DNA from 2 places in the Thiothrix nivea DSM 5205 genome. Region 1 is predicted to be linked to the other one. Evidence: predicted binding sites of a transcription regulator. Region 1 holds the regulator's gene; the other holds the start of a gene.
What was found. The regulator FNR, encoded in region 1, switches genes on or off when oxygen is low (the NO sensors DNR and NnrR bind a similar motif). The targets are predictions, from matches to a motif close to TTGATNTANATCAA.

Region 1 (14,942 bases):
TGGCAATGGTGAAGGGTTCCCGCCTGATGGTAGGTGCGCCGGTAATCATGATGCCGTCACCGGGTGCAGTCTGGCCGAAAATGGAGATATAGGGGTTACTGATGGTGAGGTTGCTTTCCAGGTGGATGGTGCCGCCAGTGGTGAACACGACAATCCGGGGTTGTGTTTTTTCGACGCAATCGCGCAAACTGCCTGACCCGTCATCATCCAGATTGGTTACCTTGCAAACGATGCCACCACGGCCACCCGATGTGCGGGTTCCGAAGCCTTCCGCGCCAGGAAACACCGGTAATGCCTGGGCGCAGGAGGTGCAAACGAAATACAGCAACAAGATGCGGAGCATTGCTTTGCCTAATGAATGGGTGTGGGTCAAGACTAGTGAAAAAATTGCCTTATGTCCATCCGGATTGTTGTTTATTTGCTACGCGCAACCCAACCTCGGACTTTTATGCTCTCCGCTGAGGTGAAATTTTTGCGCTTGGTTCCGTTAACTTACTTGATATAAATCAATAAATTTAGAGTTCTTTGATTTGTCTCCAATCCGCCACAGTTGATGTTGATTTTAGTCAAGCATTGGCTGCCCTCCCTGATAGATGCTCTAGAAGCCGGATTATCTGTTTCCACGACGGATAGTTTCGCGCCTTCCCATGCGGAATGTTCCAGAGTGGTGATGTTTAACTTAATGTTCGGAGGGACTTATGCAAAACCAGCAGACCTACAATTACAAGGTCGTGCGGCAGTTTGCCATTATGACGGTGGTCTGGGGGATCGTCGGCATGTTGGTAGGCGTGATCATTGCCGCGCAGTTACGTTGGCCGGAGTTGAATTTTGATACGCCGTGGTTGACGTTTAGCCGTTTACGCCCGCTGCATACCAATGCGGTTATCTTTGCCTTCGGGGGTTCCGCCCTGTTTGCGACTTCGCTGTATGTAGTACAGCGTACCTGCCATGTGCGACTGATTTCTGACAAGCTGGCTGCCTTCGTGTTCTGGGGCTGGCAATTCATCATTGTGCTGGCGGCGATTACGTTCCCGTTGGGGATTACATCCTCCAGGGAATATGCAGAACTGGAATGGCCGATTGACCTGCTGGTGACCGTGGTGTGGGTGGCTTACGCGATCCTGTTCTTCGGCACTATCATGAAGCGCAAGACTTCGCATATCTATGTGGCGTTGTGGTTCTTTGGTGCGTATATCCTGACCATTGCCTTGCTGCATCTGGTGAATAATGCCGAGTTGCCGATTGTTCTGTTTGGTGGCAGTGACTGGTTCAAGTCCTACTCTGTTTACCCTGGCGCGATTGATGCGATGGTACAATGGTGGTACGGGCATAATGCAGTAGGTTTCTTCCTGACTGCGGCATTCCTGGGGATGATGTATTACTTCGTGCCCATGCAGGCTGGCCGTCCTATTTATTCCTATCGCTTGTCTGTTGTGCATTTCTGGGCGCTGATCTCCACTTATATGTGGGCCGGCCCTCACCATCTGCACTACACTGCGCTGCCTGACTGGACCCAATCCTTGGGTATGATCTTCTCCCTGATCCTGCTGGCTCCTTCTTGGGGCGGTATGATCAACGGCATCATGACGCTTTCCGGCGCATGGCACAAATTGCGTACTGACCCTATCCTGCGCTTCCTGATTGTTTCCTTGTCCTTCTATGGCATGTCCACGTTTGAAGGCCCAATGATGGCGATCAAAACCGTGAACGAGCTTTCCCACTACACTGACTGGACGGTTGGTCACGTTCACTCCGGTGCATTGGGCTGGGTGGCAATGGTGTCCATCGGTTCCCTGTATGCGCTGATTCCGAAGCTGTTCGGCCGTGATGGCATGTACAGTTCCAAGCTGATTGAAGTGCATTTCTGGGTTATGACCGTGGGCGTGGTGCTTTACATCGCTGCCATGTGGATTTCCGGTGTGCTGCAAGGCTTGATGTGGCGTGCAGTCAATGCGGACGGTACGCTGACTTACAGCTTCATCGAATCCGTTGAAGCCATGTATCCGTTCTACTTCGTGCGTTTCCTCGGTGGTGTCCTGGTGCTTGCTGGCATGTTTATCATGGCCTACAACGTCTGGAAAACCGTCGCTGATGCGAAGCCTGCCAATGATGCCATTCCGGCAGTCGCCCACTAAGGAGGATGAATCATGAGTAGCGGACATGACATTGTTGAAAAAAATACGGGCTTGATGGCTCTGTTGATTGTACTCGTGGTGAGTATGGGGGGCTTGGCTGAGATTGTGCCATTGTTCTTCATGAAAGATACCACCGAGCCTGTCGACGGCTTGAAGCCTTATACCGCCCTGCAACTGGAAGGGCGTGATGTTTACATCAAGAACGGTTGTTACCTGTGCCATTCGCAAATGATCCGCCCGTTCCGTGCGGAAACCGAGCGTTATGGGCACTATTCCGTTGCCGGGGAGTTTGTCTACGACCATCCGTTCCAATGGGGTTCCAAGCGTACTGGGCCTGATCTGGCGCGGGTTGGCGGGCGTTACAGTGATGACTGGCATCGTGTCCACCTGAACAACCCGCGTGACGTGGTGCCTGAGTCCAACATGCCGGGGTTCCCTTGGTTGTCCACCACCGTGCTGGATGGCGCGGATACGGCGGCCAAGATGAAAACCATGCAGGCGCTGGGCGTTCCTTACACAGATGAAGAAATCGCCAAAGGTCCAGATGAGGTGAAAGGCAAAACTGAACAGGATGCCTTGATTGCTTATCTGCAAAACCTGGGGACGGTCGTCAAGACCAAAAGGTGATCATGATGGATTACAACGATTTCCGTGGCATAACGACGCTGATGGTGATGATCGCCTTTCTGGGGGTCGTATGGTGGGCTTACAGCAGCAGACGCAAACAGCGCTTTGATAATGCTGCCAATTCCATCTTCGAGGACGAGGAAAAGCAGTTGCACGATGCGTCAGTTAAGGAGGTAGACAAATGAGTAGTTTTTGGAGTGGTTGGATTATCCTGATCACACTGGGCAATATTTTTGCCTGTTACTGGCTGGTTCGCTGGACAACCAAAAAGCGTTCAGGTGAAGCAGCAATGGGTGAGGTTACAGGGCATCAATGGGATGGCCTGCAAGAGTATAACAATCCGCTGCCGCGCTGGTGGTTGTGGTTGTTCTACGGCACCCTGGTCTTCTCACTGGGTTATCTGGTGCTGTTCCCCGGTTTGGGTACTTTCAAAGGTGTGTTGAACTGGAGTTCCCAGGGAAGCCAGTACGGCGATGAGATGGAACAGGCCGCCCAAACCTATGATCCGGTTTTCAAAAAGTATGCCGCCATGCCGATTGCCCAGGTAGCTGCGGATGAGGAAGCCAAAGGCATGGGTCGTCGTATGTTCCTGAGCTACTGCTCACAGTGCCATGGCTCTGACGCTGGCGGTGCGAAAGGTTTCCCCAACTTGGCCGACAATGACTGGTTGTATGGTGGCGCGCCTGAGCAGATCGAACAGACCATCCTGAATGGCCGTCAAGGCGTGATGCCTCCACACAAGGATCGCGTGGATGAAGCTGGCATTGATGCGCTGGCGAATTACGTCATGAGCCTGAGTGGTCGCGAAGCCGATGCAGCCAAGGTGGCGCAAGGCCAGCAACTGTTCACAGCAAATGGTTGTATTGCTTGCCATGGCGTGGACGGTAAAGGTAATCAGGCGCTGGGCGCTCCTAATCTGACGGACAATACCTGGTTGTATGGTTCTTCCGCAGAAACCATCAAGGAAACCATTGCCAATGGCCGTAACGGCCAGATGCCTGCCCATGCCGACTTCCTCGGTACGGACAAGGTGCATTTGTTGGCAGCTTATGTCTACGGGTTATCCAATCCAGCGGGTAAGTAAAACCCACAATAACGGGCCGTCGCAAGACGGCCTGTTTCTTGATAAAAGTCGTAAAAGTGTTTTGTAAAGCAACAAACTGTTTTTCAAACCGCTTTTTATCAAAGGAATCCGAAGTATAGCGTGTTAGCTTACGAGCCTTGATTAGCCAGGCTGAAGGGTATTGAAATGTCTGAAAATCCTGCCAAAACTGATGCCGGAAGCGGCAATGACTCTGGTTTCTACCAGAAGCACAAGAAGATCTATCCACGCAAAACCAAAGGTTTGTTTACCAACCTGCGCAAGTTCTCCGTATGGGGTTTGTTGGGGCTTTACTATATTCTGCCGTGGCTCAAGTGGAACGACCAGCAATTGGTATTGTTTGACCTGCCAGCGCGTAAGTTTTACATATTCGGTATGGTTTTCTGGCCACAGGACGTTTTTTACCTAGCGGTATTGTTGATCCTCGCAGCTTTGCTGCTGTTTTTCGTGACGGCGCTGGCAGGGCGCGTATGGTGTGGCTACGCCTGCCCGCAAACGGTCTGGAGTGAGGTTTATATCTGGATCGAGCAGTGGGTGGAAGGCGACCGCCCGCAACAAATCAAGCTGGACAATGCACCGTGGGATCGGGTCAAGATCGGCAAGAAAGTGCTCAAGCAAGTGCTATGGATTTTCTTCTCGTTGTGGACGGGCTTTACTTTTGTGGGTTTCTTCGTGCCGGTGGAAGATTTGTGGTTTGAGCTTGCCAGCGGGACTATCGCGGGCTGGTCGCTGTTCTGGATCCTGTTCTACGCCTTCGCCACTTATGGCAACGCCGGTTTCCTGCGTGAACAGGTCTGTCTCTACATGTGCCCCTATGCACGTTTCCAGAGCGCCATGTTCGACAAGGACACCATGATCATTTCCTATGACGAGGCGCGTGGCGAACCACGTGGCGCACGCAAGCGCGGGGCGGACAAGCCTGCCGACAAGGGTGATTGCGTCGACTGTACTCTGTGCGTACAGGTATGCCCGACCGGTATCGACATCCGGGATGGCCTGCAATACCAGTGCATCAGTTGCGCCGCCTGCATCGACGCTTGCGATAGCATTATGGATAAAATGGGTTACCCGCGTGGTCTGGTGCGTTACACGACCGAACATGCCCTGAAGGGTGGGACGACACACGTCTTCCGCGTCCGCACCTTCATTTATGCCGGTTTGCTGTCGTTGATCGCGTTAGCGCTGATGTATTCCATCTTCAACCGGATACCGCTGGAGATGGATATTATCCGCGACCGCAATTCCCTGTACCGCGATACCGGTGATGGTAACATTGAAAATGTTTACACCCTGAAAGTCATCAATATGGATGAAAAGGAACACAGCTATACAATCAGTGTTTCCGGTATTGATGGCATGAAGCTGGTAGGTGCGGAAAATGTGCACGTACCATCCGGTAAGGTAACGGAAGTGCCGGTTAAAGTGGTTGCCAACCCTGACAAAATGGAATCCCGTAGTCAGGAAGTCATGTTCCATATTGAAGCTACCGATACCCCGGCGCTGGCGCAAACCCAGAAGGCTCGGTTCCTCGGCCCTAATTAATCAAGGAGCAGTTACAGAATGCACGTTCAAGTTGAAGATACCAGCCCTTGGTATAAACAGTTCTGGCCCTGGGCGTTAATGGTGATGCCCGCAACGGCGGTGGTGGCTGGCCTCTACACCTATTCGCTGGCCGCATCCGGTTCCAGTGGCTTAGTGGTGGATGACTATTACAATGCAGGCAAAGCCATCAACCGTTCATTGGCGAAAGGCCAAAAAGCAGCGGCCATGGGCTTGCAGGGAAAACTGACGCTGGATGGGCAATCGGTACAACTGGCGCTGGATAATGCTGACATCCAAGCTCAGCAGCAACTGGTGCTGAAACTGTACCATGCCACTTTCCCAGGCCGTGACCAGTCGGTGCTATTGAGCAAAGCCGGTTCCGGCCAGTGGAGCGGGCGTATCCATGACTTGTCAGCAGGCAAATGGTATATCCATCTGATGCCGATGGATGAAAGCTGGCGTTTGCAAGGTACTTTGCCTAAGGTAGAAAGTGCCACTCTGGATTTGCAACCGGATTTGTAAACCCCCAGCCGGTTGATGGATATAAAAAAGAAGGCCCTCGAAAGGAGGGCCTAAGTGCTTTAGGGTATGTAGAGCGTTGTGAAGACTGCCGATTCAGAGGAGGTAACGAACATCGACACCAGCAATCTCCACGACTCATTAAACCCATTTTGTGTGTGGTTTACAATCTGCCGGATTCCAGTTTCTTGATACATATCAACTATGTTTGAGGTTTTGATTTGGGATCTTGCAATTGTTGTGTGGATGCAGCATTTATATAGGCTGCCAGGGTTATGGCATTAAATGAGGTTATTATGAACATAGTCCAATTCGATGCAAATTTGATACGCCGGTATGACACGGCGGGGCCGCGTTATACATCTTATCCGACGGCGGTTGCATTTGGACCTTTTACCGAAGATGAATACAAGGCGCACGCCTACATGAGCAATGAGGATCCTATTCCTCTGCCGTTGTCGCTGTATTTTCATATCCCGTTTTGCGACACGGTTTGCTTTTACTGTGGTTGTAACAAGATTGTCACCAAGGATCATTCCAAAGCGACTACTTACCTGGAATACCTGTTCCGTGAAATTGAAATGCAGGCCAAGCTGTATGACCGCGACCGCACGGTGGAGCAATTGCATTGGGGTGGTGGTACGCCCACTTTCCTGAATCACGATGAAATGCGCGCGCTGATGGAAAAAACCCGTCAGCATTTCAGCCTGCATATTACGGATGAAGGCGATTATTCCATCGAGATTGACCCGCGCTCCGTGACGGCAGAAACGATTGGCGTTTTGCGTGAAATCGGCTTTAACCGTTTCAGCCTAGGTGTACAGGATGTGGATGCCAAGGTGCAAGCCGCCGTTAACCGCATCCAGCCGATTGAACAGACCACTGCCATTATTGATGCCTGCCGTGCACAAGGCGCTAAGTCGATCAGCGTGGATCTGATTTACGGGTTGCCGTTCCAGACGGTTGATAGCTTCCGCCAGACGCTGAATACTATCATTGACATGTCACCTGACCGCCTTTCTGTATTCAATTATGCGCACATGCCCAACCTGTTCAAGCCGCAGCGCCGCATCAACGAAGAAGACTTGCCAACGCCGGAAACCAAGCTGCAAATCATGCAGTTGGCGGTTGAACACCTGACTGCTGCGGGCTACGAATACATCGGCATGGATCATTTCGCCAAGCCGGATGATGAGTTGGCGCTCGCCCAGCGGCAGGGAACTTTGCACCGCAATTTCCAAGGCTATACCACCCATGCGGATTGTGACCTGATTGGCATGGGCGTCAGTTCCATCAGTAGCGTGGCAGAGTGCTATAGCCAGAATGCCAAGAGCATGGAAGAGTACTGCGCGGCCATAGATGCAGGGTATCTGCCAGTTATCAAGGGGCTGACCCTGGATGAAGATGATGTGTTGCGCCGTTACATCATCCAGCAATTGGCTTGTCAGTTTGCGCTGGATTTTTCCCAGGTTGGGCGTCTGTTTAGTCTGGAGTTCGCTGATTATTTTCAGCGCGAACTGGAAATGCTCCAGCCCATGGCTGCGGATGAATTGCTGCGTTTCACCAACAAGGGTGTAGAAGTCACGCCACGTGGGCGTTTCCTGATCCGTAACATTTGCATGGTGTTTGATGTCAGCCTGCGCAAGCAGAGTGTCCAGCAGCGTTTTTCGCGGGTTATCTGAAATTAAAGTACATCACTGGCAGGGCGGCAGGTGTGATGCGCCAGCTGCTTGAGGCGGCTCATATCATCAATTTTTACCAGCCGATGCTGGACGGAAATGATGCTTTCCTCCTGTAGGCGTGAAAACATGCGGCTGAGCGTTTCGACTGCCATACCTAAGTAGTTGGCTAGGTCGTGGCGTGCCATTGGCAGGTTGAATTCATTGGCGGAAAACCCGCGCTCCCGGTTGCGCTCTGACAGGCTGGACAGGAATGTGGCGAGGCGTTCTTCGGTGCGCATTTGCCCAAGGGTCAGAAGCAGCATCTGTTCACGTTCCAGCTCAGTGCCGATCTGGCGCATCATTTGCCCGCGCATGACCGGAAGCTTGCCGCACAAGTCCTGGAAATTATCCATGCTTAGTTCACATACCAAGGTATCGTCAAGCGCCTGTGCGTCACAGGTATGGCGGTCACGGGCGAAGGCATCAAAGCCCAGCAGGTCGCCAGGAAGGTAAAAACCGAGTATTTGTTCTTCGCCATCCGGGGTTGAGAGTGAGGTCTTTACCGCGCCTGCCTTGACTGCGTAAATGGCATGTTGGCTGTCGTCACGGTGGAACAGGTAGTCTTTCTTTTTGATTTTAACCGTTTTGTTGATGGAATTTTCCAACAGATCCAGTTCTTCCCGCGTCAGGCCGCGTGGCAGGCACAGCTCGCTCAGGCTGCAATTGTGGCAGGCGACGGCGGCTTTCTTGGCGCTGTGTAAAGGGACTGTTTTCATGCCTTATTCCAAACTGTGTGGATTATCAATCGGTTCCGACCCAACTACTTCAGGGTTTGCACAAATCCCTGGTAGTCATCGTTTTTCTTGATGTGAATCAAAGCACTGTGCGTGACTTCACTTACACTTTGATTGTACACATTTATTGTCATTAGTATAAGGAGCATAGGCTATCATGGCGGAACTACTCTTTGGAAGCTGGATGGGCATATTAACCATCATCGTCATTCTATTTATGTTGGTAATGATGGCTTATCTGGGTTGGGTATTTGTAAAAAAATCAGGCGAATAGTCTGGGGCGGCAGAAATACATTCCACTTTGTCACGAGGGTGGCTAATATGCAGTTACTTGCGTAGACAGGAAAGAGCAGAAAGTGGAAGACCAACAATCAGAAAACCAGGCCCTTGCACGTAAGGGTATTTATCTGTTGCCCAATTTATTGACCACTGGAGCCATGTTTGGCGGTTTCTATGCCGTGGTGGCAGCCATGCAGGGCAAGTTTGAAGCTGCTGCAATTGCAGTGTTTGTCGCCATGATTCTGGATGGGCTGGACGGGCGGGTTGCGCGCATGACCAATACGCAGTCTGAGTTTGGCGCGCAATACGACAGCATGGCTGACCTGATTTCGTTTGGTGTGGCTCCGGGTTTGGTGATGTACCAATGGGCATTGGTGCATTTGCAGTCTTTCGGGGCGTCGTGGGGTAAGGCAGGCTGGCTGGCTGCATTTGTTTATGTGGCATGTGCTGCGTTGCGGCTGGCGCGTTTCAACACCCAGATCGGCAAAGTGGACAAACGCTTTTTTGTCGGCCTGCCCAGCCCTGCGGCTGCGGCTGTCATGGTGGGGATGGTGTGGGTGTTCCACGACCTGGAAATCACCGGGCGGAATGTGCAACTGCCTGCCTTACTCCTGACCCTTTCCGTTGGGTTGTTGATGGTCAGCAATATCAGTTTCTACAGTTTCAAGGACTTTGACCTGCGCAACCGGGTACCGTTTGTTGCGGTGTTGATTGTGCTGCTGGTGTTTGCGTTGACCACGATTGACCCACCTAAGGTACTGTTTGGGGTTTTCCTGGTGTATGCGCTGTCGGGGCCAGTCATGTGGGCGTGGCGGCGTTACCGGCGTTATCAGCGCCGCAGGAAGGGGGCTGATGACTGAAACGCGCTTAACGGGTCAGCCCGCCCGCGCCGAAGCGTTCAATATCCGGATTCTCCCGGAAGAAATCGACTTTCAGCCCATCCGCGCGCAAGGCTCGGGCGGGCAGAACGTCAACAAGGTGTCGACCGCTATCCACCTGCGTTTCGACATCCGCGCTTCCTCGTTGCCGGAGATCTGGAAGGAAAAACTGCTGGCTTACCCCGACCAACGCATTTCCAGCGATGGTGTAATCATCATCAAGGCGCAAACCCACAATAGCCAGGAAAAAAACCGTGCGGATGCGCTGGAGCGTCTGCGCCAGCTTATCGTCGATGCCACCAAAGTGCAGAAAAAACGCAAAGCCACCCGTCCGACCCGCAGTTCCCAGATCAAGCGGGTGGATAGCAAGAAAAAGCGCGGCACGGTCAAGGCAGGGCGCGGCAAGGTGGATTATTGATTTACCGCCCGTTCCCCGGTTTGCAACCGCCACAAGGCCGCATAAATCCCGTTATCCCGCACCAGTTCCTCATGCGTACCCGATTCCACAATTCGCCCATGATCCAGTACATGGATGCAATGCGCATGACGCACGGTCGATAGCCGGTGGGCAATGATCAGGCTGGTGCGCCCGACTACCAAGCGGTCGAGGGAGCGCTGGATGGCCGCTTCGGTTTCGTTGTCCACCGCTGAGGTGGCTTCATCCAGAATCAGGATTGGTGGATTTTTCAGGATTGCTCGCGCCAAAGCCAGCCGCTGACGTTGCCCGCCGGACAGCTTCATGCCACGTTCGCCCACCTGTGTGTCGTAACCCTGCGGCAACTGGCTGATGAACTCGTGCGCTTCCGCTGCTTTGGCTGCGGCAATCACAGCATCACGCGGGGTATTGTGGCTGCCGTAGGCAATGTTTTCCGCCACACTCGCGTCGGCCAAGAACGTATCCTGAGCGACATAACCGATAGTGCGACGTAAATCCTGCAACTGCAAACCGGTAATGGCTTGCCCGTCCAGCCGGATGCTGCCTTGTTGCGGATCGTGAAAGCGTAACAATAGCTTGATCAGGGTACTCTTGCCGCCACCGGTGCTGCCGACAAAGGCCACGGTTTCGCCAGCGGCGACTGTCAGATTCAGAGCCTCAATAGCAGGCTGGCTCTGGCCGGGATAGGTGAAATTGACGCCAGCAAAGGTCAGCTCACCTTTGACAGTGGAAGCATCCAGCGCCTGCCCGTCGTAGCTGATTTCCACTGGCGTATGCAGCAGATCCAGCACCCGGTCGATGGAAGCCATCGAACGCTGGTACAGATCGGTCATGTCGGCCAGCCGTGTCATCGGCCACAGCAGACGCTGGGTCAGGTAAACCAGCACCGAATAACTGCCCACGCCGATTTCACCATTCAAGGCCATGAAACCGCCGTACAACAGGGTGACGGTGAATCCGGCCAGAATCGCCATGCGGATAACGGGCGTAATCGCCGCCGACCAGCGGATTGCTTCCGCATTGCGGGCGCGGTACAGGTCGGAACCCTGACGGATGTGTTCGGCCTCGAAATCCTCCGCCGTATACGCCTTGACGGTGGCAATGCCGCTCAGGTTATTGTTGAGCCGTGCCGCCAGCGCTCCGGCGGCTTCGCGCATCGCCGCATAACGCGGTGCTAGCCGGTTCTGGAACCAGAACGCCCCAAACAGGATGAACGGAATCGGCAGCAGGGCGAGGAAGGCGAGGCTGCTGGTGAGGGCAAAGAATACCCCACTGACCATCAGCGTGCCCACGAACACCTGGATCAGGTCATTCGCACCGCCGTTGAGGAAGCGTTCCATCTGGTTGATGTCTTCGTTCAGCACCGACAGCAGGTTGCCGCTGCGGTTGCGCTCAAACCACGCCATGTCCAGTTGCTGCACATGGCGGTAGGCATCCATGCGCAAATCGTGTTGCAGGTTCTGCGCCAGATTGCGCCACTTGAGGTTGTACAGATACTCGAACAATGACTCGGCTGCCCAGATAATGGCGGTGAGGATTGCCAGCGCCACGATCTGGTCTTTCGGATCGGCAATGCCGACCTTGGCCAGAAACGAATCCTGTTTGTTGACCACCACATCGACCGCTACCCCGATTAACACCTCCGGCAGAATGTCGAAAAATTTGTTGAGCACGGAATAAACCGTTGCCTTGACCACATCAGGCCGGTACTGGCGGGCGTAGTTGAACAGGCGCTGTAAAGGGTGCCGTGTATGTGTTTCCATGCGGGTTTTATTCTCCATAGCCGCCACCTCCCGGTGTTGCAATTGTCAGTATATCGCCGGTTGCCACTTCTACCTGTGCGATGCCTTCCAGCGTTTCCAGATAGCCATCCTTGTGCAACACGCGATTGACGCCGCATTGCCCATTCCTGCCGCCCGCCATGCCATACGGTGCGACTTTGCGATGCCCTGAGACGATACTGACGGTCATGGGTTCGAGGAAGCGGGTTTTGCGCACCACGCCATCGCCGCCGCGTTGCTTACCTCTGCCGCCGGAGTGGGGGCGGATGTGGAAGGCTTCCAGCCGTACCGGAAAGCGCGTTTCCAGAATTTCCGGGTCGGTCAGGCGTGAGTTGGTCATGTGGGTATGCACCGCGCTGGCTCCGTCGGCATTGGCAGTTGCGCCTGCGCCGCCGCACAGGGTTTCGTAATATTGATGATGCTCGTTGCCCCAGGTGAGGTTGTTCATGGTGCCTTGCGCCGCGCCCATGATGCCGAGTGCGCCGAACAGCGCATCCACCACGTATTGCGAAGTTTCCACATTGCCTGCCACCACTGCCGCCGGGTATTGCGGGTTGAGCATCGAGCCTTCAGGAATGATGATGTTGAGCGGCTTGAGGCAACCTTCGTTGAGCGGGATGTTGTCGGCTACCAAGCAGCGGAACACGTACAGCACGGCGGCGCGGGTAATTGCGGTTGGCGCGTTCAGGTTGCCGGGGTGCTGCGGGCTAGTGCCGGTGAAATCGAGCGTAGCGGAACGGTTTTCCGCATTCACCGTGATCTGCACGCACACAAGGCTGCCGTCGTCCATCTCGTACTGGAAACTGCCGTCGTGCAGTTTGCTGATCACGCGCCGCACCGATTCTTCCGCATTGTCTTGCACATGGCGCATGTACGCCCGCACCGTCACCAGCCCCATCTGCCCGATCATGCGTTTGAGTTCGGCTTCGCCGCGCGCGCAGGCCGCCAGTTGCGCCTTCAGGTCGGCGATGTTGTAGTCGATATTACGGGCGGGGAAGGTGCCGGAAGCGAGCAGGGCGCGGATTTCTGCCTCGCGGAAACGCCCGCCCTCCACCAGTTTGACGTTGGTCAGCAGGATACCTTCTTCATCAATCGTGCGGCTTTGCGGCGGAATCGAACCGGGGGTGATACCGCCTACGTCCGCATGATGCCCACGGGTGGCGACGTAGAAAATGATTTCGCGCCTGTTTTCCGCAAACACCGGTTTGACTACTGTAATGTCGGGCAAATGTGTGCCGCCGTGGTAGGGGTCGTTGAGCATATAGACATCGCCCGGTTGCATGTTTTCTGCATTCGAGCTGATCACCGCCTTGATGCTCTCGCTCATGCTGCCCAAATGCACCGGCATGTGCGGTGCGTTCGCCACCAAATTACCGTCGGGGTCGAAGATGGCGCAGGAAAAGTCCAGCCGTTCCTTGATGTTGACCGATACGGCGGTCTGTTCCAGCACGAAGCCCATCTGTTCGGCGATGGACATGAACAGGTTGTTGAAGATTTCGAGGCGGATGGGGTCGGGGGCAGTGGTTTCCCCCGCAAGGGGGGCCGGGAGCGAAGAGGAAGAGGGGAATTGTTCCATTACCAGATTGCCCTGATCGGTCAATTGGACTTGCCAATTCGGTTCAATGATCACCGTTCCGGTACTTTCCAAAATGACGGCGGGGCCGGTAATGCTTTGTCCAATTTGCAACGCATCCCGCTGGTAAAACGGGGTCTCCCGCCATTCCCCCCGCATAAACACCAAATGCGAAGCGACGCACTCTTCGCTCCCTGCCCCCCTTGCGGGGGAAGGGTTGGGGATGGGGGGGAGTCGGGCTTCAGCCCGACCTACGGCGCTATCCGCATTCCCCGCAATCCCTTCAACCTCAATACTGGCAATCACCACTGCCTTCTCAGGCGTAACAAACCCAAACCGCTGCCGATGCGCCTCCTCAAACGCCGCCCGTATCGCGCCTGCATCGTCACCCTCCCAGCCAATCAGCAAACTCGAATCCGACCCCGCATACCGGCAATACAAGCGCGTTTCATGCCTCAAATGTCCGGTGTCCACGCCTTGCGCGCGGATATGCGCCATCGTTTCAGCTGCCAGTTCTTCCTGCAAGGTTTTCAGCCCAGCCAGTAAGCCGCTTGCCAGCTCCGCCTCCACGCTAAGGGTGAGGATATGCCGCACATCCGCCAGCCCCATCCCATACGCTGACAACACGCCCGCGAATGGGTGCAGGAAAATCTTGCGCATTCCCAATGCTTCCGCCACCAGACAGGCGTGTTGCCCACTCGCGCCGCCGAAGCAGCACAGGGCGTATTCACTCACGTCATAACCGCGCTGGACAGAGATTTTCTTGATGGCGTTCGCCATGTTTTCGACAGCGATGGCAAGAAAGCCTTCAGCCACTTTCTCCGGCGACCACTCTCCTGCTTCCCCCTTTGCAAAAGGGGGATTGAGGGGGATTTTCTTCGCCAATTTCGCAAAGTTCTCCTTCACTACTTCCACGTCCAGCGGCTCGTCGCCCTCCGTCCCGAAAATCTGCGGGAAATAGTCCGCTTGCAACTTGCCCAGCATCACATTGCAATCGGTAATGGTCAGTGGCCCGCCGCGCCGGTAGGCAGCAGGCCCCGGATTCGCCCCCGCAGAGTCCGGCCCCACCCGAAAGCGTTGCCCGTCGAAATGCAGGATCGAACCGCCACCCGCCGCCACGGTATGGATCTGCATCATCGGCGCACGGATACGTGCCCCGGCAATATGGCTTTCCAGCGTGCGTTCGTATTCGCCAGCGAAGTGGCACACGTCGGTGGAAGTACCGCCCATGTCAAACCCGATCAGCTTGTCGAAACCAGCAGCCTGTGCGGTTTGCGCCATCCCCACCACGCCACCGGCAGGGCCGGAGAGGATCGCATCCTTGCCCTGGAAATGATCCGCGTGCGTCAGCCCGCCGTTGGATTGCATGAAAAACAGTTTGGTGTCTGGCAGTTCCCGTGCCACCTGTTCCACATAGCGGCGCAGTACGGGGGACAGGTAGGCGTCCACCACCGTCGTATCACCACGCCCGACAAACTTGATCAACGGGCTGACCGCATGGCTGACGGAAATCTGGGTGAAACCGATCGCGCGGGCAATCTCCGCCACCAGCGTTTCATGCTGTGGGTAGCGCCAGGCGTGCATGAACAGGATGGCGACCGAACGCAAACCCTTG
Region 2 (14,942 bases), 3.9 Mb from region 1:
AATGCGGCCAACCGTGTCGGGATGTGTTTGCAGGAAAATGTCCAGTTCGCGCTGGCACCATTCCGACGCCAGCCAGCCCTGCGACATCAGGATCACCAGCATGTCGGTTTTGGCCAACTGCTGTTCGATTTCGGGGGTGAGTTCATCACTGCCCTTGAGACGGAAATCCATCCACAACTGGTAATGTTCCGCCCGCCCGATGCGGCGGCTGACTTCAATGCGCAGATTATTGATGAAATGAGTGATCCAACCTTTCTCCCCACCAGAAAAAGGCTGATTGTCGACATGTGCGTAACTGACAAATATATCCGGCACCATCCGGTGTTCCTTGTGTGAGTTCCTGAGCAAGCCCACACAAAATATAACCTGAATATGCCGGATTGTTAACCGTTATGCACAAAAGATTCCTCTGATAAGGGGAGGCTGGGAGGGGTTTCTTAATAAATCAACGAAAACATCTTGTTCCGGTATTTCTTCACCAGCGGGTTCTTCGCCCCGATCAGTTCAAAGGTGCTGAGCAAACCCTCTGTGCTTGCAGCTTGGCCTTTTTGGCTTCGGCCAGCAACTGACTGAGGATTTCATTTTCGATGGCGTCAGGCGGCACGGCTTGCAGCATGAATTCGGCCTCTTCAGCCCGGTCGGACTGGATCAGCATCCCGGCCAGTTCAATCACGGCTTCGTAGAAATCCGGCTCGTGCTGCACGACCTGTTCCATCAGTTGCAGCGCGCCTTCCAGGTCACCACTTTCGTACATCGCCAGCGCCTGCTGACGGTACGGCTCGGTCTTGCGCACACGATGGCGGTCGATGATCTTGCGGATTTCGCTTTCCGGCTGCACCCCCCATGAATTCGTCGAAGATACACCCACCCTTGATCACCTTCCCGGAAATCTACACCATGCAAATCCGCGCCGTGTTGGAAGCTGCCGCCGATTGTGTCAAGGCAGGCATTCAAGTAGCGCCGGAAATCATGGTGCCGCAGGTCTGTACCGTGCAGGAACTTAAGTACGTCAAACGTCTGGCGCAAGCCGTCCACCAATAGGTCGAAGCCACTTTCGGCGTCAAGGTCGACTACCACTTCGGCAGCATGATGGAAGTGGTGCGCGCCTGTATGCGGGCAGACAGTCTGGCGGAAGAAGCGCAGTTCTTCTCCTTCGGCACCAACGACCTGACCCAGGCCAGCTTCTCGTTCTCACGCGAGGACGCCGAGAACAAGTTCCTGCCGATGTACAACGACCGTGGCATCTTGCAGGACAACCCGTTCGAGGTGCTGGACGTGAAAGGCGTCGGGCGCTTGATGGGGCTGGCGGTGGAATGGGGTCGTAATTCCCACCCGAACCTCAAGGTCGGTATTTGTGGAGAGCATGGCGGGCATCCGGCTTCCATCCGCTTCTGCGATGAAATCGGCCTGAACTACGTTTCCTGTTCCGGACCGCGGGTGCCGATTGCGCGGCTGGCGGCGGCTCATGCGCAGATACTGGCAGGCAAAACAGGCATTGGCGACAAGTCGGCGTAATAAGCAATCCACATACACGCCGGGAGTCTTACTTTGCCAGCCCGGCGTGTATGTTATCATGCCAACTCACATCAACAAGAGAGTGGCAGCATGAGCAAAACCAATACCCTGACCAACCCTAAAACCCAGCTTCAAGTCCGTAACGCCACTCCCGCCGACATCCCGAAAGTTGCGGCACTTTCTCACCGCGTCTACGCCGGAACCGGCATGTACGGTTATTCGGAACCAGTACTGGCAGGCCAGCTCAACCACTTCCCCGAAGGCCAGTTCGTCGTCACAGCAGGTGACAAAATCATCGGCTATTGCGCCACCCTGCGCGTCAGTGAACGGGTCGGGATGAAATCACACACCTGGGAAGCCATCACCGGTAATGGCTACGCCTCCACCCATGACCCCAAGGGCGAATGGTTGTACGGCATGGAAGTGTGTGTAGACCCAGACTACCGTGGCTACCGCATCGGCCAGCGCCTTTACAACGCCCGCAAGCAACTGGCGGAACGGCTGGAACTGCGCGGCATCATGTTCGCCGGGCGCTTGCCTACCCTTACCAACCGCATCAAGCGTTTCGGCACGGTGGAACACTACGTGGCGGCGGTACAGAAAAAGGAACAGCGCGACCCGGTGCTCTCGTTCCAGCTACGCAACGGCTTTGAAATCATCGGCATCATCCCCCACTACCTCGACGCCGACAAACAATCACTCGGCTATGGCATCCACCTGATCTGGCGCAACCCCAAAGTCCAGCAAGCCGCTGACAAGGGCAAAAAGAAAAACTACGGCAGCCGCCTGCCCGACAGCGTGCGCGTCGGTTCCGTGCAATACAAACAGCGCCGGGTGAAATCCTTCGAGGAATTCATCGACATCGTGCGCTACTTCGTTGATGTGGTGGCCGACTACAAGGGCGATTTCGTAGTGTTCCCCGAGCTCTTCACCCTGCAACTGCTGTCAATGGAATCGCAAGAACTGACACCGGTACAGGCTATCGAAGCCCTCACCAAATACACCCCGCAACTCAAGGATGCGCTGCGCGACCTCGCCCTGCGCTACAACATCAACATCATCGGCGGCTCGCACCCGACGCGGATGCCGAACGGGCGGGTGGAAAACATCTGCTACGTGTTCCTACGCGACGGCAGCATCCACGAGCAGGCCAAAATTCACCCCACCCCCAACGAAGCCTACTGGTGGAACATCGAAGGCGGCAGCGAACTCGACGTGATCCAGACTGACTGTGGCCCGATTGGCGTACTGATCTGCTACGACTCGGAATTCCCCGAACTCGCCCGCCACCTCACCGACCAGGGCGCGCAAATCCTGTTTGTGCCGTTCTGCACCGACGAACGCCAGAGCTACCTGCGGGTACGCTACTGCTGCCAGTCGCGCGCGGTCGAAAACCAGATTTACGTGGTCATGTCTGGCAACTGCGGCAATCTGCCCAACGTGGCGAACATGGACATCCAGTACGCGCAAAGCTGCATCCTCACCCCTTGCGACCTGCCGTTCGCACGCGACGGTATCGCGGCGGACACCACGCCCAACACCGAAATGGTGGCAATTGCCGACCTGCGCCCGGAAACCCTGCTCACCGCGCGTCACAGCGGCACGGTGCAAAACCTGCGCGACCGCCGCCACGATTTGTACAGCATCCGCTGGAAGGGGAAATAACCAGACGCGCCACCCATCTCATTCCCGACCCAGATAAACCAGCGCCTTGCGCGCCTCATCCAGCACCAGCACGCTGGCTGCAATCAGGGCAGACATCACCCAGTCCTCCCAGCGCAAATCCGTGGTATTAAACAGGCTCTGCGCGGGCGGCCAATGCACGGCCATTGCCTGCAAAGCCAGTACCGCCCCCAGCGCCAGCCACAGCTTGCCATTACGGAAAAAATTGGCGTTAAACACACTTTCATACTCAGCACGGGCATTGAAAGCATTGAAAAACTGGAACAGTACAAACGTGGTAAACGCCAGCGTTAGCGCGTAAGTCTCACTGTGGTTTTCCAGCCCATGCCGGAACATAAACAACGTCCCCACCATCATGGTGACGCCATACAGTAACAAACGCCCCAAGCGCGCCAGACTGAGGATTTGCGCCTCCAGGTGGCGCGGCCTGTCGTGCATGATACCGTGGCGGGCCGGCTCCACCCCCAGGGTCATGGCAGGCGGCCCATCCATGATGATATTGATCCACAGCAACTGGATGGCTGTAAAGGGTGTGGGCATTCCCGCTAGCGTCGCCGCCAGCACAGTCAGCACCGCGCCAATATTGGTGGAAAGCTGGAAACGTACAAACTTGACTATGTTTTCATACACCACCCTACCTGCCTTGACGGCCTTAACAATGGTGGCGAAATTGTCATCCGTCAGGATCAGGGTGGCCGCCTCGCGCGTAACAGCCGTGCCCGTTATCCCCATTGCCACACCAATGTCGGCGGCTTTCAGCGCTGGCGCATCATTGACGCCATCCCCGGTCATCGCTGTCACCTGCCCTTGCGCCCGCAACGCCTGCACGATTCTCACCTTGTGTTCAGGGGAAACGCGCGCAAACACCCCCACCTCCCCGATCCGCTGGGCAAGCCCCACCTCATCCAGCGCATCCAGTTCCGCGCCACTGAGCACCCCACCCTGCAAACCCAGTTCGTGCCCAATGGCCGCAGCTGTCAGCGGGTGGTCACCGGTAATCATTTTGACCTGGATGCCAGCATCCCGACAGTCGGCAATGGCCTGACGCGCTTCCGCGCGGGGTGGATCCATCAGACCCGCCAACCCCACGAACGTCCAGCCCCCTGCCCACGCCATCAGGTCACCTGCCAGGTCAAACTGGCTGGCAGGAATCTCACGCCGTGCCACCGCCAGCACCCGCAGCGCCTGGTTGGCGAGATGGGTATTTTCCTCCGCTATCCGGTCGCGCTCCCCGGCATCCAGCAGCGAATGTGCCAGCAGCACGTCGGGCGCACCCTTGATGAACATTTCCACCACCTCACCGGCCTGATGGAAGGTCGCCATGAATTTGTGTGCGGAATCAAACGGGATCTCGGCGACACGCGGCAACACCTGCCGTTCATGCTCGGGGTCAATGCCACCTTTTTGCGCCAGCACCCACAGCGCACCTTCGGTCGGGTCGCCAATCAGCACCCCATCCCGCACTTGCGAACCGTTGCACAGCACCAGCGGCAATAGCAGCAGGCGCAAGTCAGCAGTTTCTTCCTCCAACCCCTGAATCTCACCTTCCGCCTGATAGCCCTCGCCACTGACGCTGAAACGCTGGCCAGCAAACCACCCGGCGCGGGCAGTCATCTGGTTGAGGGTTAGCGTACCAGTCTTGTCGGAACAGATGACGGAGGTGGAACCGAGGGTTTCCACCGCAGCCAGTTTCTTCACAATGGCCTTGTTATTGGCCATGTGCCACATGCCGATCGCCAGCGTTACCGTCACTACGGCGGGCAATCCTTCCGGAATCGCGGCCACCGCCAGCGCGACCGCTGTCATTGCCGCCTGCATCCACTCGATACCGCGCATATAGTTCAGCACGAAAATCAGCGTCACCACGGCTCCGGCAATCAGTGCCAGCTTCATGCCGAGGGTATCTAGCTGCTTTTGCAGCGGTGTTTCCGTTTCTGGCGCGCTAGCTATCATGCCTGCCAGATTGCCAATTTCGGTCGCAGTGCCGGTTGCTGTTACCAACAGTTCGGCACGGCCACGGGTAATGACCGTGTTCATGTACAGCATGTTGCTGCGGTCGCCCAGCGGTAAATCCACCCTGTCCAGAGGATCAAGCATTTTCCCGGCAGGCAGCGATTCCCCGGTCAGTGCCGATTCGTCTGCCTCCAGCGCATGGGCTGACAGCAAGCGCCCATCGGCGGGTACACGGTCGCCAGCATCCAGCAGCACAATGTCACCCGGCACCAGCTGGCTGGCGTCAATTTCCTGCACTTCGCCCGCGCGCCGCACCCGTGCCTGCGCTGCCAGCATGTCCTTCAAGGCCACCAGCGTCTGTTCGGCGCGGTATTCCTGATAGAAACCCAGCGCGGCGTTGAACACGACTACGGCCAGGATCACCACAGTGTCTTTCAAATCCCCAACCATCCACGCTAGCGCTGCCGCCAACAGCAGCACAACCACCAGCACATTCCGGAACTGGTCGAGGAATTTTAGCCACAGGGGGCGGGGTTTGGCTTCGGGCAGGCGGTTTTCACCGAAATGGGCAAGACGTTCCTGCACCTCGGCTGGTTGCAGACCTTGCAGGCTGCCTGCCTGTATATCCAGCGCTTGCTGCGTGGTCAGGATATGCCATATTGGGGTTTGTTCTAATAATTTTTCCACCGGTACAGCCTCTTTTCGGCATAAGGAACAGGCAACATCCTACAAACTCTTGCCGTTTCCCGCCAGCAACTGTTGTGGCCAAACCTATTTCACCGATGGGTGGTGTGTGGCCAGATTTGGCATCCTACTGGATATTCTGGACTATATGAATTTGATGGGCGGGACACTTACAGGGTGTACGACAGGCCGCAGGAAGGATGATAGAGCGTAAGGGGGCTTTTTCCTTGCCCAATTTCCCGTATCATCCGCTTTTTGCCCCTGATCGCGAAGTAAAAATGAACATACCCGACATCCTCAAGTCCTGGCCGCTCTATATCCTGCCGCACCACTTCATTTCCCGTCTGGTATTCCGCCTGACTCGTATCCAGTGCCCGACGATTGTACCCGGCACGATCCGTCTGTTTAGCGACGTTTTCAAGGTCAATTTGGAGGAGGCACAGAATCCCGACCCGGCCAGCTACAATACCTTCAACGAATTTTTCACCCGCCCGCTCAAACCGGAACTACGCCCGATTGCAGAGGGTGAAAACGTACTGAGCAGCCCGGTGGATGGAGCGGTCAGCCAGTCCGGCAAAATCGAGGAAGGGCGGATTTTCCAGGCCAAGGGTCATTATTATTCCGCGCTGGAGTTGCTGGGTGGGGATGAAAAACGCGCCGCGCCATTCATGAATGGCCAGTTCATGACCATCTACCTGTCACCGCGTGATTACCACCGCATCCACATGCCGCTGGCTGGCAAGCTGGTGGAGCAAGTGTATGTGCCGGGCAGGTTGTTCAGCGTGGCGGGGCATACCACCCGCACTATACCGCGCCTGTTCGCCCGCAACGAGCGCGTGGTCGCCCTGTTTGATACCGATTATGGCAAGCTGGCGATGGTGCTGGTTGGCGCGATCAACGTGGCCGCTATTGAAACTGTCTGGGATGGCCTGGTGACGCCGCCGCAAGGCTGGGGCGTCAAGCGCCAGGTATTCCCGGATGTAACACTGGCCAAAGGCGAGGAAATGGGCCGTTTCAACATGGGTTCCACCGTCATCCTGCTGCTGGAAAACCCCGGCCTGCAATGGGGGCAGGGTTTGTTGGCAGACAAGCCGCTCAAATTGGGCGAACGGCTAGCTACGCTGTAGCCTCCTCGACCGGCATGACCAGTGCAATGATTTCCCAGCCCGCGACCGGCTTGCTATTGTTCTTTTCCGTCATGATATAAAGCCTGCCCTTGGGGCTTTTGGCAAACAGCGGGATAGCCTTGTCGCCATGCTGTCGCAGGTAGTCCTCATAGCCAAAAGTTTCAGTCAGGCGGGTCTTGTGGATCACCGCGCCATTCCCCAACCACTGCATCAGCAGGGAATAGTGGTACTGGTTGCCGAACAGGCACTGGGCAATACGCAAGGTTTCGTTGCGCGCTTTGCTCTTGGTGGGGCACAGGCTAAAGATGTTCTGCTTGCCGAACTCACGCCGGAAGCGGACGCCAGCCAACTGGTTGGTGGCGTCCCGCGCCGACACAGCGATCAGGCGGCCTAGCCCCACCAAATCCAGATGCCGGTCAGCATGCTCCGAAGTCACGTCGCCGTAGTAGGTATCCAACCCATCCATACGGGCATCGCGGACTTTTTCCCAACTGGTGTCACTGATAAGAATGCGGAAACCTTCGCCCTTAAGCGCGATGCCCAGCGCGCGCCCGACCGGATTTGCGCCGACGATCAGGAAGCCGTGCGGTTCAGGTTCCGACACCTTGAGGAAATTGGCCAGTGGGCGCGCAGTGGCACTCTGGAAGATGACTGTGCCAATAATCAGCATGAAAGTCAGTGGTACCAGCAGGTTGGCATTGGGCATACCGCTTGCTTCCAGCTTCAGGGCGAAAATGGCGCTGACGGCGGCGGCGACGATGCCGCGTGGTGCTACCCAGCCCAGCAATGCCTTTTCCTGCCACTTCAGATCGGAGCCAAGCGTGGAAAGGAAGATTTTCAGCGGGCGGGCGATGAACTGCACGCCGAGGAACACCATTACCCCTGCCATGCCCAGTTGCGCCACCTGATCAAAATTGATGCGCGCCGCCAGAATGATGAACAGGGCGGATACCAGCAGGATGGTCAGCTCTTCCTTGAAAGATAGAATGTCTTCAAAATCCAGCCCCTTGGTATTGGCCAGCCAGATGCCCATGATGGTGACTGCCAGCAGGCCGGATTCCTCGCTCAGGGTATTGGAGGCGACGAAAACGCCGATGACCAGCGTCAGCGCCACCAGGTTGCGCAAGTATTCGGGAACCAGATGTTTTTGCAGGATGACACCCAGCACCCAGCCACCAATTACACCCGCAACCACGCCGGTGAGGATGGTACGGCCAAACATCAGCAACACATGCGCCAACTGGTTTTCACCGCTGGAGGCGATAATGTATTCAAACACCAAGACCGCCAGCAGCGCTCCTATCGGGTCGATCAGGATGCCTTCCCAACGCAATATCTGGGAAATACGGTTATTGGGGCGGATAGTGCGCAACATCGGCACAATCACAGTCGGCCCAGTCACCACCATAATGGCACCAAACAGCCACGACAGCGACCAGGAAAAACCGACCAGGAAATGCGCCAGCAAGGTAATTGTCACCCAGGTCGACAACAGACCGACCGACACCATGTTCAGCACCACCCGCTGGATGCCGTGCAATTGGTGGAAATTGAGTGTCAGGCTGCCCTCAAACAGGATCACGGCGACCGACAGCGAAGCCAGTGGAAACAGCAACTGGCCAAATTGCCCATCCGGATCCAGCCAGCCATTACCCGTCATCGGACCAAGCAAAATACCGGACAGCAGCAAAAACAGGATGGCAGGCAGTTTCAGCCACCAAGCCAGCATCTGGCTGAGGAGGCCAAGACCCAGGATACTGGCCAGCACCAGTACAATATGTTCGCTCATGAATTGGTTCCCCGCGTTGGTATTCCTTATAATCCATCCGTTCTATTATCACGCAAGTATGACAGCCCCATGAAAACCTACCAGAAAGACTTTCTCGATTTTGCTATTGCTCAGGGTGTCCTGAAGTTTGGTGAGTATACCCTGAAATCAGGCCGGGTCAGCCCGTACTTCTTCAACGCTGGCCTGTTCCAGACCGGCTCGGCGCTTTCCCGGTTGGGGAAATTCTATGCCCAGGCGATTGTGGAATCAGGGCTGGAGTTCGACATGCTGTTCGGCCCTGCCTACAAGGGCATACCGTTGGCGGCGGCCACAGCCATTGCCCTGTACGAACATCATGGCAAGGATTATCCCTATGCCTTCAACCGCAAGGAAGCCAAGGATCACGGCGAAGGCGGCATTATTGTCGGTGCACCCTTGCAAAACAGGGTGTTGGTGATAGATGACGTAATGACTGCCGGCACTGCCATCCGCGAATCCGCTGACATCGTGCAAGCACAAGGCGCGTCACTGGCAGGCGTGGCCATTTCCCTCGATCGGCAGGAACGCGGCAAAGGTGAGCAGTCTGCCGTGCAGGAGGTCGAAGCGCTGTATGGCATTTCCGTGATCAGCATTGTCGGCCTGGGGGAAGTCATTAGCCACGTTGGCGATACGTTGCACGACCAAGTGTTGCTGGAACGGGTACGGGCTTACCGTGGGCAGTACGGCATTTGAGCCGGGGTTGGTCACGGTTCAAACCGAGCATCCAACTGCAAGCCTTGCGGGTCTTGTTGCGCTGGCGGTATCCATTTGCTCAAGCAGGCCGTGCTGGTCACGCAAGGGTCGGTCAATGTGTTCAGGAAAGCCACCAGATACTGCACATCCTCCTGCTGGTATGCCTGACCCGCCATATCGGTGTTACTGCCCAGCATTTCGCGCAGGTTCCTCTGTAGTTGCTGGCTGGGGATATTGGCCTGTTGCAATTGCGCCGGGTCGTAGTTGAGCGCTGACTGGAACGGGTTGAGCATGTGTTCGACCATGCCTTCGAGTGACGTGAACACGCCGTTGTGCCCCCACGGCCCGGTTACGGCTACATTCAGCAGGCTAGGTGTGCGGAAGCGGAATTTGTCCTCCGGGTTGCGCGTCACCAGCCAGCGCCCATAGTCCTGCTGGTTGTCGGGGTCGGTGTTCCCCTTGCCGGGGCCGACTGGTGGCATCAGTACGTTACGGAATTGCTCATCCGTGAAAAAATCACCCCGGTGGCAGGCGACGCACTCATGGCCACCTTCCCCACGCTTGCGGAAAAACAGCAGTGCCCCGTGTTTAGCGGTGTCACTGATGGCGGTGAGATCGCCCTGTACATACTGCTTCCAGGGGGTATGGGTGAAAACCTGGGAGCGTTCGTATTCGGCCAAAGCAGAAGCGATGCTTTGTTCCGTGATCAGCTCTTGTGCTTGCGCGTCAGGTTGCTGGTAGGCAGCACGGAATTGCGCCAGCCAGTATTGTGTTTCTGCCGGTTGCAGCAAATTGTCCGGGTTGCCATAGCCCCCGAGGCGCTCGGCCAGCCGCTCCCGGCAAGACTGGGTTGTGCCGCCTGCATCAAAGCTTTCCCCACGCATCTCATGGTTGGAGGTAACCGGAAAGCGTGCCTGGGCATGAGCCAGGTTGGCTCCGGCCAGTGGGTCTGGCTGGGGGTAAGGGACATCCGGCGTGGTGATACCTGCCGCTGTGGCTTCCACCCGCCCGTCATGGAACATGAACTGTTTCCACAGGCCAATATTGAACGTGGTGGGCGCATTGCGTGGTACGCCGGGTGTCAGGTTACCCATGAGCAGGCGCTTGTGGCCCAGTACGTCAGGGTCGCTGGCGTTGACCCCAATGGACAGTGACAGGTTGTCGCCACCGCCCAGCAAGGGATGGTGACAGGTGACACAGGCAACCTCCAAGTCACCGGAGAGGGTTTTGCTGAAAAACAGTTTCATGCCCAGCTGCGCCAGTGGCGTTTCGATGCTTGGTAATGTCCGGTCTTGCGCCGGATCGCCAGTCAGGCCGTGTTGCTGGATCATCTCCGTGAGGGATGCATCCAGATTGGAGCGCAATACCGACGCACTGCCGTTGTCAGGGCGGTAGATCGTATTGCTGGCGTTTTTATCGTTACAGCCCTGTAACAACACAAGTGTGCAGATCAAGGCGGGATAATATAACTGCATGACAAGGAAAATACTTTGGAAACGGGGTGGAACCATTATTGCATTGTCATAGATCAAGGCGGGAGGAGGTTTATCTGCTTAACCCTACCTTTTGGTGTATTCTTTCCCGTGCTGGATTTGTTCTAGAATCCATTTTTTAATAAAAAGCATTAAATACACGCTAAATCATGGAGTTCCACAATGTCTGAATTTATCTCCCACATTTCCCCCTTGGCAGGAATTTTTATCCTGGGGGTATTGGCAGGCTGGATCGTTGAGTGGATTTTTGTCCGTTTGTTTGTGCCTAATCCTGGCAAGAAGGCAGAAACCGAGCTGAAAGCAAGCCGTAAGCAAGTCGAAGACCTGCAAAAGAAAAACGCCGAATTGCAGGCATCGCTCACAGCAGCGCAAGCAAGTGCTGCCAAGGCCGAAAAATTAGCGGCTGAAACCAAAGCAGCGCCTGCCCCGGCAGCTATTGTAGAGGCCAAAGCGGCTCCGGCAGCAGCGGCTGAAACCAAACCCGCCGCCAAACCTGTGCCCGCCAAGGTGGAAGCAGCGCTAGTCGGAACCGGCAATGACGACCTGACCAAGCTGGGTGGCGTCGGCCCCAAACTGGCCGAAGCCATGAACGCGGCAGGTATCAGCAGTTACGCGCAGATTGCGGAGTTAGGCGTGGAACAGTTGAATGAGCGGCTGGCTGCCAGCGGTATCCGCTATAGCAAGGCGGCTGTGGAAAGCTGGGCACCGCAAGCAAAACTGGCGGCGATGGGCGACTGGGAAGCCTTGAAAAATTACCAGGCTTCCCTCAAGGCTTGATCGTTTGCCTTTGAGCTGACAGACGCAATAATGCCCGCCAAAAGCGGGCATTATTCAATCTACACGCAGACATTGCTGCCCTGAAATCAGAGCAGGTTATGACGCTTTAGTTTGGTACGCAGAGTGGCACGGTTAATGCCCATGCACTGAGCTGCCTTGGACTGGTTACCATGTGTGTAACGCATCATGATTTCCAGCATGGGGCGTTCCACTTCATCCAGTACGAGGCGGTAAATGTTGGACGCCTCATGATCACCTAAAGTGTCCAGATAATCCTGCAAGGTACGGGCGACCGTTTCTGACAGAGAGGAATCCAGACCGACACGAGAAGATGTATTTGTCATATTCATGCAACCTTTTTAATATATTGTCGAGTACGATTCTAATCAATGCTTTATGAACCGCAACCAACTGTTTTTGAGAAACCGTGATTGCAAAAATCCCTTTTTGTAACAATTCGTAACTAGTTTCGGAGGCACTTCTTCCTGACACCACCGTCTGCATCCATGCAATACGGATAGCTGTACCCGCTCCGTCAAAGTCAGTAGATAAGCCCTGACATGAATCCCCAGCAACTTGCAGCTAGATAGACATTCGTCCCGGTGAAAAGTTCCTCACTTTTAAAAAAATGCTTTCCACCTAAAACGTCTGCGACTAACGCTTTGTTGCCAAGTCTGTCAGAGCCATCGGCATGCGCCTAACTGGACTGGGATAACGCCCCACGCTGTAGGCATCACCCACCTGAATGAACATAAGTGGCACTACATTGCTGTCGACGTTACACCAAGGATTTTTGCCTGTCGATATAGGATCGACGCAAACACCTACATAAACGCATATCCTGTGTAAAAGAATACCATAGCGCAGAATATAAACATGATTGACCTGATAGGCGGTAAATAATAAGCAATAAACGGTGACACAGTAATTTTTATAGACTATTTATTAAGCGCTTCGGGTGTTTTTTGGCAGCTTCAGGCAGCCCGGCTGTTATGCAGCTCAACTGCCTTGGTGGTTTTGCCGCCAGTACGCAGGTGGTTTTCAACTTCCCGGAAAGCGTCTGTCTTGCTACCTTCCAGCACCAGTACATCACCAGCCTGCAAGCTGATTGCTGTCGATGGCTGTTCACCGCGGATTTCGCCCCGCCGTAGCGCCTTGATTGCGACACCGAACTGTTCCAGCTCCAGTTCAGCAATACGTTTGCCGACAGCAAAATCGCTTTCCTGCAAGGTGAAGGTGTGCAGGAAGGCTTCCGGCGGGTTCTTGCCCGGCAAAGGTTTTTCCTGCTCGCCGTGGTAATAGCTGCGCAGTGAACGGTAGCTATCCCCACGGATTTTTTCTGTCATGCGGAAAACCTCATCCGGGGTGAAGCCCAGTTGTTCCAGCATCCGTTGGGTGATCATCAGGGTGGCTTCCAGCGTTTCCGGTAACACGCTGGTGGCACCCAGTTGTTCCAGCGCCTCCAGGTGGCGTTCGTCACGGGTGCGCACCAGCACGGGAATGTCGGCACGCTTTTGCCGTACTGCTTCCACCATGCGTTTGGCGGCGTCAATATCCACTGCCGTAACCACGACCATGCGCGCGCGGTGCAAGCCAGCGGCCAGCAGGATTTCCGGTCGGGTTGCATCTGCATAGTACACAGGGTCGCCCGCTTCCCAGGCTTTTTCCACGATGCCGGGGTCGAGTTCCAGCGCAATGTACGGAACACCCTGCTCGTGCAGGAAGCGCGCCAGGTTTTGCCCCATGCGCCGGTAGCCACACAGGATGACATGATCTTCGACCTCGCTGACGGCAGCGCTGAATGCCTGGGCATCCTGACGTTGTTGGCGCACGTAGGTATCCGCCAGTAGCTGTTTCGTCAACTTGTCGTTGTAACGGATGATGAGCGGGGAAATCGCCATGCTGATGACAATGGCCGCCAGCGTGGTTTGGGATTCGCCGGAGGACATCAGCTCATTACCCAAGGCCAGGGCAAGCAGGGCAAAACCGAATTCCCCGCCTTGCCCTAGCACCAGGCCGGTACGTAGGGCGGCACCATTGCTGGCGGAAAACAGCCGGGTGAGGAAAGCGATCAGCAATGCCTTACCCACGGTCAACCCCAGCACCAGCAACAGCACCGGCAGCCACAGCGAGGGCAGGATGCCGAGGTCAAGTTTTGTCCCCACCGTGATGAAGAAAATCCCCATCAGGATGTCGCGGAATGGGCGGATTTCACTTTCAATCTGGTGCTTGTATTCGGTTTCGCTCAGCAACATGCCGGCCAGGAACGCACCCAGCGCCAGTGACAACCCCAGCGACTGGGTGATCCAGGCGGCAGTCAGTGCCACCAGCAGCACGGTAATATTGAACAGCTCGATGGATTCCGCCCGCGAAATGTACTGAAACAGCGGGCGCAGGGTGTAGTGGCCGACCATCAGCATGGAGATGAACAAAACGGCGGCAATGACAACTTTCCAGGCTAGCTCGGCGGTATTGCCGGTCAGCTCTCCACCACCAGCCAACAGGGGGATCATGACCAGGAAGGGGACAACGGCAATATCCTGAAACAGCAATACACCCAGCGCCAACTGGCCGTGTTGGGCGCGCATTTCTGCCTGGTCGGTCAGTTGCTTGACCACGATGGCGGTGGACGACATGGCCATCGCCCCGCCCGCCACCACGGCGCTTTGCCAGTTAGCGCCGAAGTAGGAGAGGATACCCATGCCCGCCAGGGTGGAAATCAGAACCTGTAAGCCCCCCAGCCCGATAATGGTCGTGCGCATGGCCATGAACTGCTTGAGCGAGAATTCCAGCCCGATGGCGAACAACAGGAACACTACCCCGACTTCCCCCATGAAGTCGAAGCCCTCGCTGTCACCGACAAAGCCCAGCCCATGCGTACCTGTCAACGCACCCACCAGCAAATAGCCAAGGATCGGCGGCAAGCGCATGGTGCGGAACGCCGCAACAGCCCCCACTGACATCACCAGCAATAGCAGGATGCCGTTTAATAGATTATGTTCCAAGGAATCCCCTAACATTTAGCCGAGTAGTTAACCGTTAAGTATACTGATTTCTGACCACCTGCGCATGGTGTGGGTTCAATTCCGACCCTGGCTGATGAGGTAAAATTGTGAGAAAACGCCCATTTTGGCTACAGCTGTTGGTGTATTTGTGGGTCAGCCCGGTCACATTGCTGTGCTTGCCATTGGCTTTGTTGGCGAAGTGGAC

Region 2: the regulator FNR is predicted to act here: its motif matches at 10,981-10,994, upstream of THINI_RS01680 (cytochrome-c peroxidase).

The regions. Positions count from the first base shown of each region.
Region 1 is NZ_JH651384.1:4,176,400-4,191,341, forward strand. Features, by position in the region: gene THINI_RS20795 (hypothetical protein) at 1-343, opposite strand, end outside; gene ccoN (cytochrome-c oxidase, cbb3-type subunit I) at 699-2,135, shown strand; gene ccoO (cytochrome-c oxidase, cbb3-type subunit II) at 2,148-2,762, shown strand; gene THINI_RS20810 (CcoQ/FixQ family Cbb3-type cytochrome c oxidase assembly chaperone) at 2,765-2,947, shown strand; gene ccoP (cytochrome-c oxidase, cbb3-type subunit III) at 2,944-3,846, shown strand; gene ccoG (cytochrome c oxidase accessory protein CcoG) at 4,012-5,406, shown strand; gene THINI_RS20825 (FixH family protein) at 5,425-5,928, shown strand; gene hemN (oxygen-independent coproporphyrinogen III oxidase) at 6,222-7,607, shown strand; gene fnr (fumarate/nitrate reduction transcriptional regulator Fnr) at 7,610-8,362, opposite strand; gene THINI_RS24605 (DUF3149 domain-containing protein) at 8,538-8,654, shown strand; gene pssA (CDP-diacylglycerol--serine O-phosphatidyltransferase) at 8,791-9,519, shown strand; gene arfB (alternative ribosome rescue aminoacyl-tRNA hydrolase ArfB) at 9,512-9,955, shown strand; gene THINI_RS20850 (ABC transporter ATP-binding protein) at 9,949-11,736, opposite strand; gene THINI_RS20855 (hydantoinase B/oxoprolinase family protein) at 11,744-14,942, opposite strand, start outside.
Region 2 is NZ_JH651384.1:280,858-295,799, forward strand. Features, by position in the region: gene THINI_RS01640 (toll/interleukin-1 receptor domain-containing protein) at 1-318, opposite strand, end outside; gene THINI_RS27070 (tetratricopeptide repeat protein) at 438-521, opposite strand; gene THINI_RS01645 (tetratricopeptide repeat protein) at 500-838, opposite strand; partial or broken gene THINI_RS23995 (putative PEP-binding protein) at 898-1,515, shown strand; gene THINI_RS01655 (bifunctional GNAT family N-acetyltransferase/carbon-nitrogen hydrolase family protein) at 1,606-3,180, shown strand; gene THINI_RS01660 (cation-translocating P-type ATPase) at 3,199-5,838, opposite strand; gene asd (archaetidylserine decarboxylase) at 6,114-6,962, shown strand; gene THINI_RS01670 (cation:proton antiporter) at 6,952-8,751, opposite strand; gene pyrE (orotate phosphoribosyltransferase) at 8,821-9,462, shown strand; gene THINI_RS01680 (cytochrome-c peroxidase) at 9,474-10,916, opposite strand; gene THINI_RS23045 (helix-hairpin-helix domain-containing protein) at 11,118-11,732, shown strand; gene THINI_RS01690 (helix-turn-helix domain-containing protein) at 11,819-12,076, opposite strand; gene THINI_RS01695 (cation:proton antiporter) at 12,707-14,737, opposite strand; gene THINI_RS01700 (hypothetical protein) at 14,845-14,942, shown strand, end outside.